DNA from 2 places in the Arthrobacter sp. 179 genome. Region 1 is predicted to be linked to the other one. Evidence: riboswitches for the same ligand, from Rfam matches in the RefSeq annotation. Region 1 holds a riboswitch; the other holds the start of a gene.

Region 1 (7,839 bases):
GCGGGATGCGCCGCGTCGCCTTCGTGGCGCAGAACCTGGTGCCGTTGATGGCACTGATCTACGTCAGCTTCGGCCTCGTGATCGTGCTCATGAACTTCGAAGAGCTCCCACGCGTCATCGGCCAGATCGTCGACGGGGCCTTCAACGTCAAGGCAGCCGTCGGCGGCGGCATCGGCGTCGCCATCGTCCAGGGCGTCCAGCGCGGCATGCTCTCCAACGAAGCCGGCATGGGCTCGGTCCCCAACGTCGCCGCCACCGCCTCGGTCAGCCACCCGGTCAAGCAGGGACTGACCCAGACGCTGGGCGTCTACTTCGATACGCTGCTGATCTGCTCGATCACCGCGTTCATCGTCCTCATCGCCTTCCCGGACCTCGGACAAGGCGGCGAAGGCCTGGTGATGGTGCAGGAATCCCTGGTCGGCAACCTGGGGGCGTGGGCGGCGATCGCCCTGGCGGTGATCATGTTCCTGCTGGCCTTCACCTCGGTGCTGGGCAACTTCTCCTACGGGGAAGCCAACGTCAACTTCATCACCCGGAACAAGCGGGTGCGGACCCTCTTCGCGCTCGCCGTCACCGCCGTCGTCTTCCTCGGGTCCGTGATCTCCGTTGACCTGGCCTGGTCGCTGGCCGGGGTCACGATGGTCTTCATTGCCATGATCAACCTGGTGGTGATCACCATCCTGGCACCCACCGCACTCAAGCTCCTGCGCCACTACAACGCCCAACGGGCCCAGGGCCTGGACCCGGTCTTCCTGGCCACCGACATGCCGGAAATCAAGAACATCGATTGCTGGACCGAAGAGGACGTCAGTGACCACCTGACCCAGCGCGGCTACCAGCGGAAGGTGTCGGTGTCGGACACCGAATGATCAGCCAGCGGTACAAATTCGCTGCAGGGCGGGCAGGCACTCTTCATTCTGCAGGCTCGTCGTATCGCCCAACGCGGATCCTTCGAACAGTTGGGTCAATAGCCGGCGCATGATCTTCCCGGACCGTGTCTTGGGGACATCGGGGACGAAAACGATGTCGCGCGGTTTGGCGATCGGGCCGATCTGGGTTGCCACGTGAGCGCGCAGATCGGCGGCGGCGGCCAGTTGCGAGGGCGTCGACCCGGAACTGGTGCCGCCCCCGAGGAGCGCCTTGTCGCGGGGCACGACGAACGCCGTTGCCGCATGGCCGGTCGTGGCATCGACGGAGGGGCAGACCCCCGCCTCGACGACCCCCGCATGGGAGACCAGAGCTGATTCGATCTCGATGGTCGAGAGCAGATGACCCGAGATGTTCACCGCATCATCGGTGCGCCCCAGGATCCAGATGTCGCCGTCGTCGTCGTACTTCGCGCCGTCTCCGGCAAGGAACCAGCCCTGCGCGGCGTACTTCTGCCAATAGCTGGTGAAGTAGCGTTCCGGATCGCCCCACACGGTACGCGCCATGGCCGGGCCGGTGGCGGTGAGCACGATGTTCCCTTGCACGTTCGCCGGGACCCGGGCGCCGTCCTCGTCCACGATGTCCGTGGCCACCCCGGGAAGTGCGCGGGTGCCGCAGCCGGGCTTGAAGCTTATGTCGGTGGGGCGGGGGGAGAGGACCGTGGCGCCGGTTTCGGATTGCCACCAGGTGTCGACCATCGGGATGCCTGCATTGGGCTCACCGGGAACCACGGAATCGCGGCCGACTTGGGTGCGCAGCCAACGCCAGGCCTCGGGGTTCACGGCCTCCCCGACGGTGCCGGCCATCCGGATGGAGGAGAGGTCGTGATCGGCGGGGATACCGTCCGGGAACCAGCCCATGAGCGAGCGCACCAGGGTCGGGGCCGTGTAGTAGCTGGTCACCGAATAACGTTCGATGATCTCGAAGTGCCGTCCCGGATGCGGGGCGTTGGGGACGCCTTCGTAGAGGACCTGGGTGACACCGTTGGACAGTGGTCCGTAGATCTCGTAGGTGTGGGCGGTGACCCAGGCCAGGTCGGCGGTGCACCAGTGCACGTCCAGGTCCCGCTGGCCGGGGTCCGGATGGCTGAAGAGGAACTCGTGGCTCCAGGAGGCTTGGGTGAGGTAGCCGCCGGTGGTGTGCACCAGACCCTTGGGCTTCCCGGTGGTCCCCGAGGTGTACATGATGAACAGCGGGGTTTCGGCGTCGAAGGCCTCGGCGGCGTGGGTGCGCGGCTGCTTCTCGACCACCTCGTGCCACCACAGGTCCCGGCCTTCGGTCCACGCGATCCCGCTGCCGGTGCGACGGATGACCAATACGTGTTCGATGGCGTTGTCCCCGGCCACCGCGGCGTCGGCGTGGGCCTTGACCGGCACCGCGGTTCCGCGGCGGAACTGGCCGTCGGTGGTGACCAGGAGCTTCGCCCCGGTGTCCTCGACCCGGAATCGCAGGGCCTCGGCCGAGAAGCCGCCGAAGACCAGCGAATGCACCGCACCAATCCGGGCGCAGGCCAGGGTGATGACAATGGTCTCCACCAGCACCGGCAGGTAGATGACCACGCGGTCCCCGACGCCGATGCCCAGGGAGGTCAAGGCGTGGGCCGCCTGGCTGACCATGCCGGTCAGCTCGGCGTAGGTGACACTGCGCCGGTCCCCGGGTTCGCCCTCGAAATGCAGGGCGACCTTCTCCCCCTGGCCGGAGGCGACATGCCGGTCGGCACAGTTCACCGCCGCATTGAGTTTCCCGCCCTCGAACCAGCGTAGTTCGGGGCCCCGGCGGGCCACCGGGTCCACGGCGGTAGTGCTGTGGATCGTATGCCAGGGTTCGGTCCAGTCCAGGCGTGCCGCGGCCTCGGCCCAGAAGTCCAGGCGTGCGGCTTCGGCGTTCAGGACATCGAGCTGGGCGTCGGCAGTGGGGGAGTCCATTGTCGGTACGTTGGTCATGGGTGCTCCAATCGGGTGGGCAGTATGACGCGGGGCCATGTAAGGCTTCCCCGCGGTGGGTAGCGGCCCCCGGGAGATGACCGGTGGGGTCCTAGGCGGAAACCGGGATGGTTTCTTCCGTGGTGGGCAGGTGCTGCCGGCGGGTGGTTCCTACGGTGAGATTGAAGATCGCCAGTGAGTAGAGGGTCACGGCGGTGAAGAGTCCCAGCCCCAGAAGCCCGAAATGTCCCAGCCATTCTCCGAACGTCAGCAGTGCTGCAGCGACCAACGTTCCACCCGCGGTGTAGCGGATGCCGGCCGTTCGTCGTTTTCGATCCGGGGTGGATTCCCAGGGCACGGTCACCAGCGTGACCACGACCATGACTGCAAGGTTGATGCCCATTCCAACCCACACGGGATGGATTCCTGCGAAGAACGTTGTGGCGGACCAGCCCGAGAGCTGGTTCCAGGCAATGCCGGCAAGGAACCCGGAAAGCATGGCTGCATGTACTGCCCGACGGCTGGCCAACGGCCAAAGGAAGACCGCGAGAACCGGCGCCAACGTGGCCCCGTTGCGCAAGGTCCAGGCAAGGACGTTCCACCAGGCAGCCTGCTCGGTGCGAAGGATCCCGTAAAGGATCATCAAGGCCGTCAGGGCAACCAAGGAGTACCGGGTGTAGCGAACCAGATCTTGTTCGGTGGCCTTGGGGCGTAATGCGCTGCCGACATCACGGCCCAGGGACGTGGCTCCGGAAAACTGGCATGGCCCCGCCCAGCCCATGGCGCAGGCCCAGACGCCAAGGAAGAAGAGGCCGACCAGCGGCGCCGGCAGGGTCTCGCTGATGTAATAGGGGACAGCCACGAGGCCAAGTTCCTGGTCGGGAACCGCAATGGCTGCGGAGGTCCCCACCAGGGCACCGAGGACGATGAAGGGGATCCCGAAGAGGGCTGCCGCATACAGGCCCTTCTGGCCGTCACGCGGAGAGCGGCAGGACATGGTCATTTGGAAGGCAGCCTGCGCCAGCGGCACATTGACGATGAATGTCCCAAACCAGGCGACGATGAGGGACAGCCCGGCATTTCCGGGGTCGACCATCGCCGGACGGGTGGCTGCCAATTCCTGCCAACCGCCGGGGCCGGGATTCGACAACACTACGAAGCCCGCGATGACGAGCATGACGACGAAGACCAGGCAGTTCAACGTCTGATTGAATGCCACGGACCTCATGCCGCCCGACCAGAGAAAAACCAACAGAAGCAGCGCGGTCGCAGTGACCGTCCATTGCAGCGGCAAATCGGTGAACGCCGTCAAAGCCGAGGCGAAGGCGATCGTTGTGGCCACCGACCACATGGGGAAAGTGACCGCCGTAATGACGCCCGCGATGGCTTTAGCCGCCCGACCGAACCGATCACCGATGATGCCGGTGACCGTCACGACGAGCTTCTCCCGCAGCGGTTTCACCAGCAACAAGGCGATCAGCAGAATTTGCACCGTTTCGGCCACTCCGTACCAGGCAGCGGAAATCCCGGTCCGATAGCTGAGTTCCATGATGGAAATATATGAAGAGCCCGAGAAGAGCCCCGTGATGCAGAAGGCGACGGTCCAAGGGCTGAAGGAACGGCCGCCATCGAAGAAGCCCTGTCCGCCGGGACGCCCTGCGCGCACGCGGGACCAGCGGCCGCCAAAGAGCAAAAGAGCCGTATAGCCCACGGCTAAGCCGATGGTCCATGCGCCCGCCGATGTCACTGCTCCACCTTTCGGGACCGCGAGTCGAGACCGCGAGAGAGGGCATCCGCGTTGTTGCATTCCCTTTCAGGAGCGTCGACATCGATCAACTCCGCGAAATGCCAGCGGAGATCCACGACAACGCCGGCGGCGCGGATCAGGGTCAGCGCCGGACAACGTGATTCCACGGACGTCGTCAGCTGGTCCAACCGGCTGGCATCTTGTTCTCCGGTCTGGACGTGGACGGCGATCCGGCAGGAATGAAAAAAGGGCTGGACATCGGCGGTACCGGCGAATCCGCGCGTGTCCTGGGTAGCCAGGCAATAGGTCTCGATGGCTTCGAGACCGATCTGCAGTTCCTCGGCGATCTGTTCGACCACCACGCCCAGGCATGCGTTGACTGCGCCGACCATGTATTCCATGGGAGTGGGGGCGGTATCGGTCCCGCCAACGGGTTCGGGCTCGTCCACTTCGAAGCCGAAGGCCCGGATCCGGATCTTCGTCCGCATGGATCCCTGCCACGTCCCTTGGGAACGAATGCGTTTGTCGTGGGCTTTCGGGGAGACGGAGCCCCCGAGGCGGGTCTGCTGTGCGTCGGTCGTACGGGTCGGGGCAATGCTCATGAACTCAGCTCCATCGTTCCTGGCGGAAGCACCTTCGCCGGTGACGGGTTCCGCGGGGTGGCGGGGCCTTGTTCGGCGTGGTTGCTGCGGCGTCACGGAGCCAGATCTCTCGGCCGCTCGGGATGGGTACCTTTCCACTAAAGGCCACCGGCACCAGAAGAAGCAACTTCACACGACGCGTTGCGAAATATTTCATTGATGTTTCCTGCGAGGTGCCCGGATTGAACTTTCGTGTCCAGAACCCGTGCAAATAACGGAAATATTCGATGTTGCTTGGATTGCCTGGGGCTCGGAACCTGGGCTGAAACACCCCGGAAAAGTGGTTTCCGTTGACTCCAACGGTGGCGCTGAGGGCCCATGATGTGGCCCAATGGAGACAACAACCATCCAGAGCGGCCGAGAGATCTGGCTCCGTGACGCCGCAGCAACCCCTTCCCGATCCGTCGGGAGGAAGGTGCTCACGCCGGAACCGATGGAGTGATGTTCTGTGGCTGCCCTGCCGATCGACGAAGTGACCCCGCGACACCTGATCAAACTGACCCCCGGCGTGCCCGCCGACGGACACTACGACGAACTCGCGGCGGTCTTCAGACCCGTGTTCGCCAGCATCGCCGATGGCGCCGCCGACCGAGATGCCCGGCGGATCCTGCCCTTCGAACAGGTCGGCTGGCTCAACCAGGCCCGCTTCGGTGCCCTGCGGGTCCCCCGGGAGGTCGGCGGCTTCGGCGCCTCGCTGGTTGATTCCTTCCGCTTGCTCATCGAGCTGGGGGAGGCCGACTCGCAGATCGCCCAATTGCTGCGGGCCCATATCGGCTTCGTCGAATCGGTGCTGCTGCTCCACGACGAGGCGGTCAAGGCGCGCTGGTTCGCCCGCTTCGTCGCCGGGCAGATCGTCGGCAACGCCTACACCGAGCGCGGCGGCAACGACCTGGGCCACCTGAACACCGCCGTCGAACAGTCCGAGGCCGGCTGGCTGCTCACGGGGCAGAAGTACTACTGCACCGGGACGCTCTTCGCCGACTGGGTGGCGGTCACCGCCATGGCGCCGGCGGTTGAAGGGCGCCACGTCGCGGTGGTGTCCACCCAGCATTCGGGGGTGGTCATCCACGACGATTGGGACGGGTTCGGCCAACAACTCACCGGCACCGGGACCACCGGATTCACCCGGGTTCCCGTGGATACGCTCCTGGACCCCGAGGTGCTGGACGTCCACCCGGAATCGGCCATCTTCCAGTTGGTGCTGCTCGCCGTCCAGGCCGGTATCGCCCGGGCGGTCCTCGCCGACGCCCGCGCCCACACCCAACTGCGTGAACGAGCCTTCACCACCGGAACCGGCGTCCCCTCCCGGCATGAACCCCAGGTCCTGCAGGTCATCGGAGAGATCTCGGCGACCGCCTGTGCCGTGGACGCGATCCTGTTGGCCGCCATCGCCGAACTCGAATCGGTGATCGGCCAACCGGGGCTGAGCCCCGCGGAGCAGTACGCGGTCAGCGAGCTGGCCGCCAACCGGGCCCAGACGAGCATCCAACCACTCGTGCTCGAGGCGACCAGCAAGCTCTTCGACGGCCTCGGCGCCTCGGCGACCTCCACCGCCTGCAACCTGGACCGCCACTGGCGCAACGCGCGCACCATAGCCACCCACAACCCCGCCATGTACAAGTCCCGCATCGTCGGCGACTACGAGGTCAACGCCGCGACGCCGCGCAAACTCGGCGCCGTCGGCGACCTCAAGACCCCTGAAGGAGAAAAATGAGCACCACACCAGCACGCCGCCGGATCCGCCTGAACGCCTTCGACATGAACTGCGTGGTCCACCAATCGCCGGGGCTGTGGCGTCATCCGCAGGACCAGGCGTGGCGCTATAAGGAACTGGGCTACTGGACCGAGCTGGCCAAGACGCTGGAGAAGGGGCTGTTCGACGGGATCTTCATCGCGGACGTCTTGGGCACCTACGACGTCTACGGATCCACCAACTCCACCCCGCTCTCCGCCGGCGCCCAGGTCCCGGTCAACGACCCGTTCCTGCTGGTCTCCGCGATGGCTTCCGTCACCGAGAACCTGGGCTTCGGGGTCACCGCCGGAACCGCCTACGAACACCCCTACCCGTTCGCCCGCCGACTGGCGACCCTGGACCACCTGACCAACGGCCGCCTCGGCTGGAACGTGGTGACCGGATACCTGCCCTCGGCAGCCAGGAACATGGGCCAGGAAGACCAGATGGAACACGACGAACGCTACGACCACGCCGATGAGTACCTCGAAGTGGTCTATAAGCTGCTCGAGGGTTCCTGGGAGGACGACGCCGTTCTCCGCGACCGGGAATCGGGGGTCTACACCGACCCGTCGAAGGTCCACGAGATCGGCCACGAGGGCAAGTACTTCAAGGTCCCGGGCATTGCCATCACCGAACCCTCGGTGCAGCGCACCCCGGTCATCTACCAGGCCGGTGCCTCCCCGCGCGGCCTGGAATTCGCGGGGGCGAACGCCGAATCCGTCTTCGTGAATAGTCCGACCAAAGAAATCCTCACCGACACCGTGCGGAGGATCCGGGACAATGTCGAGGCCGCCGGCCGCGACCGCTACGACGTGAAGATCTACACGATGCAGACGATCATCACCGCTGCCACAGACGAGGAGGCGC
Region 2 (7,839 bases), on a different contig from region 1:
CCTACCTGGAGACCAAGACCGGCTACGGCCTGGATGTCACCGAGGAAGCCCGCCACGCCCGGATCGCCTCCACGATCGTGGACCAGGTCACCTATCTGGGCGCCCATCTGGTCCCGCCGGGCGCCGACGCCGAACAATACACCGATCTGGTCTGCTCCGACATGCTCTCCGCCGTGCGCCCCTACGTGAAATGGGCGGATGTGTTCTGCGAACGCGGCGCCTTCACCGAAGACCAATCCCGCAGGGTCCTGGCCGCCTCCCGTGATGCGGGCCTGGGCCTGCGGGTCCACGGCAACCAGCTCGGTCCCGGGCCGGGGGTGCGGTTGGCCGTGGAATTCGGGGCCGCGAGCGTGGACCATGTGAACCACCTCGACGAGGCGGATGTCGACGCGCTCGCCGGATCCTGGTCCGGTTGGGATGCCGCGAGCGGAACGGGGGAATCCGGGACCGTGGCGACCTGCCTGCCCGCCTGCGACCTCTCGACCCGGCAGCCGCTGGCCGAGGGGCGCCGGCTGCTCGACGCCGGCGTCCAGATCGCCCTGGCCTCGAACTGCAACCCGGGGACCAGCTACACCAGTTCGATGGCCTTCTGCGTTTCCACGGCGGTGCTGCAGATGCGCCTGTCCCTGACCGAGGCCCTGCAGGCCGCGACGATGGGCGGGGCCCTGGCCCTGGGGGTGCAGGACCAGGTGGGCAGCATCGAGGTCGGCAAACGGGCGGATCTGCAGCTGCTCAACGCACCGTCGGCGGCCCATCTGGCCTACCGACCGGGCATGCCGTTGACCGGGGCCGTCTGGCGGGCCGGGCAGCGGGTGGATCGGACCGCCGTGGGGTCCGCGCCACTGGCCTAGTATTCACCTATGCGTAGCAAGAGCCTGTGGCCGGAAATCCTGATCGTCCTGGGGCTCTCGCTGGGGCAGTCCGCCCTCTACGCGATCGTTTCGCTGATCGACAAGCTCAGCCGCGGCCCGCTGGGATCACAGACGACCACGCTGAATAATTCGCTCAGCAACCGGCAGTACTTTGATCTGACCTACCAGCTGATGGACATCATGTTCGCCCTGGTTCCGGTCGCCCTGGTGTTCTACCTGTTCTATCTGGCCGGCAGGAACGGGTTCCGTGCGCTCGGATTCGATCTGCGCCGGCCCGGAAAGGATTCATGGCAGGGGGTGGGGCTCTTCGTGCTGATCGGGGTCGGCACCCTGGGGCTCTACGCCGTGGGCCGGACGCTGGGGGTGACCACGGCCCTCGTCCCCGAGGCGCTGGAACCATATTGGTGGACCATCCCGGTGCTGGTGCTCTCGGCCATCCGGCACGGGATCCTGGAGGAGACGATCATGATCGGGTACCTCTTCGACCGGTTGCGGCAGCTGGGCTGGGGGACCTGGCCGATCATCCTCACCAGCGCGGTGGTGCGGGGCAGCTACCACCTCTACCAGGGGTTCGGTCCGTTCCTGGGCAACGCCGTCATGGGGGTGATCTTCGGCTGGATCTACACCCGGACGGGCCGGGTCATGCCATTGGTCATCGCCCATGCGCTGCTGGATATCGCCGGTTTCGTGGGGTATTCGCTCATCGGTTCGGCGATCGGGTTGGGAACCTAGCCACCCCTGGACCTACAGCTTGTAGGCAAACGCCTACAGGGTGTAGGTTCAATGCATGAAACGTGCACCCCTTCACCAGGCAGCAGTGGTCCAGGCAGCCGCCGAACTGGCTGACCGGGATGGCTTCGAGGCCATCACGGTCTCGGCGTTGGCCCGGGAGGTGGGCGTCCGCCCGGCCAGCCTCTACTCGCATGTCAAGGATCTGGCAGCCCTGCTGGACGGGGTGCACGAACTCGTCCTCGGCGAGGTGGCCGAGGCGGTGGCCGCGGGGATCGCTGGGCGCTCCGGATACGAGGCGCTCGTGGGTCTGGGTGAAGCCCAGCGCGACTTCGCCGGGCAGCACCCCGGCCGGTGGGCCGTCCTGGCACGGCCCGCCACGCCGAAGACCGCACGCTCCGCGGGGGCCATCCGCCTCGTTGACCTCACCTTCTCGGTGCTCCGCGGCTACCGCCTGCCGGAGACCGAACTGGTGCACGCGACCCGATTCATGGGCGCCACGGTCAACGGGTTCCTGGCCCTGGAACGGGCCTCCTCCTTCGAGCACCGCGACGAGCAGACCCGGACGTCTTGGCATCGCGCCCTGGAAGCCCTCGACCGCGCCCTGGCTAGCTGGCCCACCACCACAGAGCAGGAGCACTGATGATCACGACCGACCTCACCACAGACCTCGTCCGGGGCGCCGCCGAACTCGAGCAGACCCCCGACGGGATGCGGATCCACCGGCTGCCGGCCTGGGTGCGCCGGCAATACCCTGAACAGACCCTCATGGACCGTGAATCCCAGCCCGCGGGCGTCCGCATTGTCGTGAGGACGACTGCGACCCGGATCAAGCTCGTCTCCCATTCGACGCACACCGCGTTCCGGGGGAGCGAAAGGCCCCGTGGCCGCATCGACGTCTTCGTCGACGGCAGCCTCCAGCTCGGCGACGAACTCACCGGCGGGGACGCCGTGGAAATCGACATGGCCGCCGGCTCGATGCACCACGTGGCCGGGCCCCACCACACAACCGTCGTGGAGGGCCTCGCGCCAACGGAGAAGACGCTCGAATTCCACCTCCCCCACAATGAATCCCTGGAGTTGATCAGCCTCTGCTCCGACAAGCCGCTCCACCCCGCGCCCCGGACCCGTCCGCTGTGGGTCCACCACGGCAGCTCCATCAGCCAGGGATCGAACGCGGCATCCCCCAGCGGGATCTGGCCCGCCGTGGCAGCCCGCCGGGGCGGGGTCGAACTGCACAACCTCGGCTTCGGGGGCAGCTGCTTCGTGGACCCCTTCATGGCGCGGGTGATCCGCGATGCGCCAGCGGACGTCATCAGCGTCAAACTCGGCATCAACATCGTGAACCTGGATGCCATGCGCGTGCGGACCCTGGTCCCGGCCATCCACGGATTCCTTGACACCATCCGCGAGGGGCATCCCACCACGCCGCTGGTGTTGATCTCCCCGATCTTCTGCCCGATTCACGAAAGCACGTCGGGCCCCGGCACGATCGTCCCGGAGAGCCTGGGGACCAGCCAGGTCAAGTTCAGCGCGACGGGGACCCCAGGGGATGAATCGGCGGGACGGCTGACCTTGGAGGTCATCCGCCGCGAGATGCGCTCCCTGGTCGAAGACCGGGCGGACGATGCGAACCTGTACTTCCTGGACGGACTCGAGCTGTATGGGGCCCCGGACGAGGCCGAGCTGCCGCTGCCGGACAACCTGCATCCGGATTCCGCAACGCATCAGCTGATCGGCGATCGCTTCGCCGATCGGGTCTTCGCCGCCGACGGACCCTTCGCGGCGGTGCCGCGGCACTGATCCGGGACGGCACAGAGCGAAAACGACGGCGGCCCGCGGGCCGCCGTCGTTCGGTGTTCCACCTCCGTGAGCGGATCAGAGGGTGATGGTCCCCGAGGGGGTCTCGAAGGTCACCGTCATGATTCCCGGGGTGCCATTGGGGGCCTCCCACTGGACTTCGACATCGCCCAACGGCGACTCCGAGGGGGTGCCCAGCCATTCGCGGACCCGTTCGACCGAACCGGCGATCGCGATCCCGGAGATATGCCCCTGCGGATCCAATGCCCGGGAGGGGTGCAGGTCCTCGGTGCCGGTATCCCAGCGCAGCATGTAGGGCACCTGCGGGTCGGCGATCAGGCCCTTGATGCCGATCTGCTGCCACGTCAGTTCTTGGCCGTCGGGGAACTTGCGGTTGCCCGGGACCGATGACCGGCCCAGACGTTCCTCGAACGGGGCCAGGTCGTCAACGGCGACGCACCAACCCATCCATCCGCCACCCATCTCCGATCGGGCCCGGACGGCCTGGCCGAACGGCGCCTTGTCCGAGGACGGGTGGTCCAGGACCTCCACGACCTCCAGGTACTGGGTGTTCTTCAACGGGAAAATGACGTTCCTGGTCCCGAAGCGGGGATGAATGCCTCCCTTGACGGACTCGATCCCCAGAGTCTTGCCGACACGGGCGGCCGTCGCGGCCAACCCGTCTGGTCCACATGCGTACGAAACGTGATCCAACCTCATCATGGCTTCATGATCGCACTTTGTGAGGTGCGTCTCGACTTAGGGTGCCCTAAATCACCATGGTTCGTATTTTCCTCGACCCGTTTCCCGGGCCTCCATCGCGGCCGTCAGGAGGGGGACCGGACGGGGGAGGGGGAGGAATGTTGCGCCCTGCGGTCATATTGACGCCGCGTTGTTGCGGCGGCCGCCCCGATCCACAACACTGGAGGCAGGTCATGAGTGCCAGCGCGAAACCCCGGTTTGCTGGCCGGCAACCCTCCACTCGCGGTGGGGTGCCCCGGGTGAAGACCTGGTTCGCCTCCACAAGGAGAACGGACAAGCGCGGGTCACCTCCCGGCGTTCCCTTCCGGGACCGCCGTGGAACAGGGGCCCCTGAGTCGTAGAAGGGGACAGAAATGTCTGCATCATGGTCTTTTGAAACCCGCCAGGTCCACGCCGGACAGGCACCGGATCCCACCACCGGGGCCCGGGCGCCGCCGATCTACCAGACGACGTCGTATGTCTTCCCCAGCGCCGAGAGTGCCGCAGCACGCTTCGCGCTGAAGGAACTCGAGCCGATCTACACCCGCATCGGCAACCCGACGCAGGAAGCCGTCGAAACCCGGATCGCCGACCTCGAAGGCGGGGTCGGGGCCCTGCTGCTGGCCTCGGGCCAGGCGGCGACCACGCTTTCGATCCTCAACCTCGCGGGAGCCGGGGACCATATCGTGGCCAGCCCGAGCCTCTACGGGGGAACGCAGAACCTGTTCAAGCACACGTTGAAGCGCCTCGGCATCGAGGTCACCTTCGTGGAGGATCCCGACCACCTGGATTCCTGGCGGGCCGCGGTGAAACCGAACACCAAGGCATTCTTCGGTGAGGTCATCTCCAATCCGCGCCAGGACGTCCTGGATATCGAGGGCGTCAGCACGGTGGCCCACGAAGCCGGGGTCCCGCTCATCGTGGACAACACCCTGGGCACCCCGTACCTGGTCCGCCCCATCGAATTCGGTGCCGACATCGTGGTGCACTCGGCCACGAAGTACCTGGGCGGGCACGGAACCTCCGTCGCCGGGGCCATCGTTGATTCGGGCAACTTCGACTTCGCGGCCGACCCGGAACGCTTCCCGGAATTCAATACCCCCGACGAGTCCTACAACGGGCTGGTCTTCGCCCGCGATCTGGGGGTCGACGGCGCCCTGGGGGCGAACCTGGCGTTCATCCTCAAGGCGCGCGTCCAGTTGTTGCGCGATCTGGGTTCGGCGGTCTCCCCGTTCAACGCCTTCCTGATCGCCCAGGGCCTGGAAACCCTGAGCCTGCGCATGGAACGCCATGTGGCCAACGCGCAGAAGGTCGCCGAATGGCTCGAGGCCCACGCCCAGGTCGACTCCGTCGCCTTCGCCGGCCTGCCCTCCAGCCCCTGGTACGAACTCGGCCGCAAATACGCCCCGCGGGGCGTCGGCGCGGTCCTGGCCTTCGAGATCTCCGGCGGCGAACCGGCCGGCCGGGCCTTCGTCGACGGCCTCGAACTGCACTCCAACGTCGCCAACATCGGCGATGTGCGCTCGCTGGTGATCCACCCGGCCTCCACCACGCACTCCCAGCTCTCCGACGCCGAACGCGCCGCGGCCGGGGTGGGAGCCGGACTGGTGCGCCTGTCGGTGGGCATCGAGCACATCGACGACATCATCGCCGACCTCGAGGTCGGTTTCGCCGCCGCGGCCGCCGCCGGGGACGAAGCCGCAGAGGCCGCCCCGGAAGTCCAGGCCGTCCGGTGAGCCAGGGCGTCGGCGACGTGAGGGAACGACGTCAGGCCCCCGGGGCGCCGTTGATCCGTGACGGCATCCTCAAATGCGTGCCCATCGGCGGCTACCGCTTCGAGACCGGCGGCTGGCTGCCCGAGGTGATGATCGGCTACGAGACCTGGGGGACCCTGGACGCCCGGGCCTCCAATGCGGTGCTGTTGCTGCACGCCCTGACGGGGGATACCCATGTCTCCCGGGGGCACAGCCAGGAAGAAGGCTGGTGGGAAGGACTCGTGGGTCCGGGAAAGACGATCGATACCGACAGGTTCTTCGTCGTGGCCCCGAACATGGTCGGCGGCTGCTATGGCTCCAGCGGGCCCTCCAGCCTCGACCCCGACGGGCAGGCCTGGGGCTCCCGGTTCCCGTTCACCACGGTGCGGGATTCGGTGCGCACCGAGGCCCGGTTGGCCGACTACCTGGGCATTTCACGCTGGCACTCCGTCCTGGGCGGTTCCCTCGGTGGAGCGCGAGCGTTGGAATGGGCGGTGGAATACCCCGAACGCGTGGCCCGGTGCGCCGTCATTGCGGCCACCGCGGTCGCCTCCGCCGAACAGATCGCCTTCGGGCAGATCCAGACGCAGGCCATCCGGCTGGATCCGGACTTCTCCGGTGGCGACTTCTACGGAGCGGCGCCCTCGGCCGGCGCCCTCGACGCCGTCGGCACCGTGGCCCGGGGCAGTGGCACCGGCCCCCTCGCGGGGCTGGGGATCGCCCGCCGGCTGGCCCACATCACCTACCGTTCCGAGCCGGAACTGGAGATCCGTTTCGGGCACGAGGGCCAGGCCGAGGAGGACCCCTTCGGCAGCCCCGGCTTCGACCGGGGCCGGTACCAGGTCGAAAGCTATCTGGACCACCAGGCCGGCAAGCTGGTGACCCGCTTCGACGCGAACTCCTACATCGTGCTCACCGAGGCACTGGTGGGGCATGACGTCGGACGGGGACGGGGCGGGGTCGAGGCCGCCCTGGCCCGGACCGGCGGGGTGGAATTCCTCATCGCCGCCGTCGACAGCGACCGGCTCTACGGCCCGCAGCAGTCCGAGCGCCTGGCCGCTGCCCTGCCGGAGACACCGCAGGTCCAGTACATCCATTCACCGATCGGCCACGATGGCTTCCTGACCGACATCGAACAGTTGAACCAGGTCCTTCGTTCGGGGTTCTACGCCTGAGGGCCCCGCCCCGGGAACCTAGTCCGCGTCGTTGCGCGGATCCCCGGCACCCACGCTGTGGGGGGTCCCGCCCGGGGAAAAGGGCATGGCCTGCGGGCGTTTGGCCGTGATTCCGTCACCGCTGGACTGGTGCCGAAGCCGCCGCAGCACCCAGGGCGCCAGATGCGTGCGCGCCCAGACCAGGTCCTCACGCCGGGCCACCCTCCAGGGCTTGGGCTCCGAGGGGCTCGGCTCCAAGGCCGTGAGCTCGTGTTCGACGTTGAGGGCATCCAGGGCCATCATCGCAATGGTGTGGTGGCCCAGCGGTGAGAAGTGCAGCCGGTCCGGGGCCCACATCCGGGGTTCGTGGAGCTGGCGCATCGCCCACATATCGGCGACGACCGCGTCATGGCGGGCGCCGATGGCCCGCAAGTTCTCGTTGTAGATGGCCACCCGGCCGCGCATCGAGCCCAGGACCGGGGTTTCACCGATATCGGGGCCGTTGAACAGCAGGACCGTGGCCCCGGTGGCCGAGAGCTCGCCGATGAACCGGTCCATGGTCACCGCCAGGGCATCGGGATCCCCACCGGGGCGCAGCACGTCGTTGCCCCCGGCGCAAATGGTGATCAGGCCCGGGCGGAGTTCCAGGGCGGGTTCCAGCTGCTCCTCATGGATCTGGTCCAGCAGCCGGCCGCGGATCGCCAGGTTGGCATAGGCGAAGTCCTCCGCCTGCCGGCTGAGCTGCTCGGCGACACGGTCGGCCCAGCCACGGTGTCCGCCGGGGCTCTG

The links. A riboswitch is a leader RNA that binds a small molecule or an ion and turns the genes downstream of it on or off. The one in region 1 is predicted to bind S-adenosylmethionine.
Region 2: another riboswitch for S-adenosylmethionine. It lies ahead of ACT3UE_RS02530 (bifunctional o-acetylhomoserine/o-acetylserine sulfhydrylase); the one in region 1 lies ahead of ACT3UE_RS08390 (acyl-CoA dehydrogenase family protein).

The regions. Positions count from the first base shown of each region.
Region 1 covers NZ_JBQSYU010000010.1:100,351-108,189, reverse strand. The annotation lists gene ACT3UE_RS08410 (alanine/glycine:cation symporter family protein) at 1-869, shown strand, start outside; gene acs (acetate--CoA ligase) at 870-2,870, opposite strand; gene ACT3UE_RS08400 (sodium:solute symporter family protein) at 2,962-4,656, opposite strand; gene ACT3UE_RS08395 (OsmC family protein) at 4,593-5,198, opposite strand; SAM riboswitch class I at 5,579-5,677, shown strand; gene ACT3UE_RS08390 (acyl-CoA dehydrogenase family protein) at 5,686-6,951, shown strand; gene ACT3UE_RS08385 (LLM class flavin-dependent oxidoreductase) at 6,948-7,839, shown strand, end outside.
Region 2 covers NZ_JBQSYU010000002.1:201,910-209,748, forward strand. The annotation lists gene hutI (imidazolonepropionase) at 1-851, shown strand, start outside; gene ACT3UE_RS02510 (CPBP family intramembrane glutamic endopeptidase) at 861-1,604, shown strand; gene ACT3UE_RS02515 (TetR/AcrR family transcriptional regulator) at 1,660-2,244, shown strand; gene ACT3UE_RS02520 (GDSL-type esterase/lipase family protein) at 2,244-3,404, shown strand; gene ACT3UE_RS02525 (VOC family protein) at 3,480-4,124, opposite strand; SAM riboswitch class IV at 4,333-4,449, shown strand; gene ACT3UE_RS02530 (bifunctional o-acetylhomoserine/o-acetylserine sulfhydrylase) at 4,517-5,878, shown strand; gene metX (homoserine O-acetyltransferase MetX) at 5,896-7,071, shown strand; gene ACT3UE_RS02540 (SGNH/GDSL hydrolase family protein) at 7,090-7,839, opposite strand, start outside.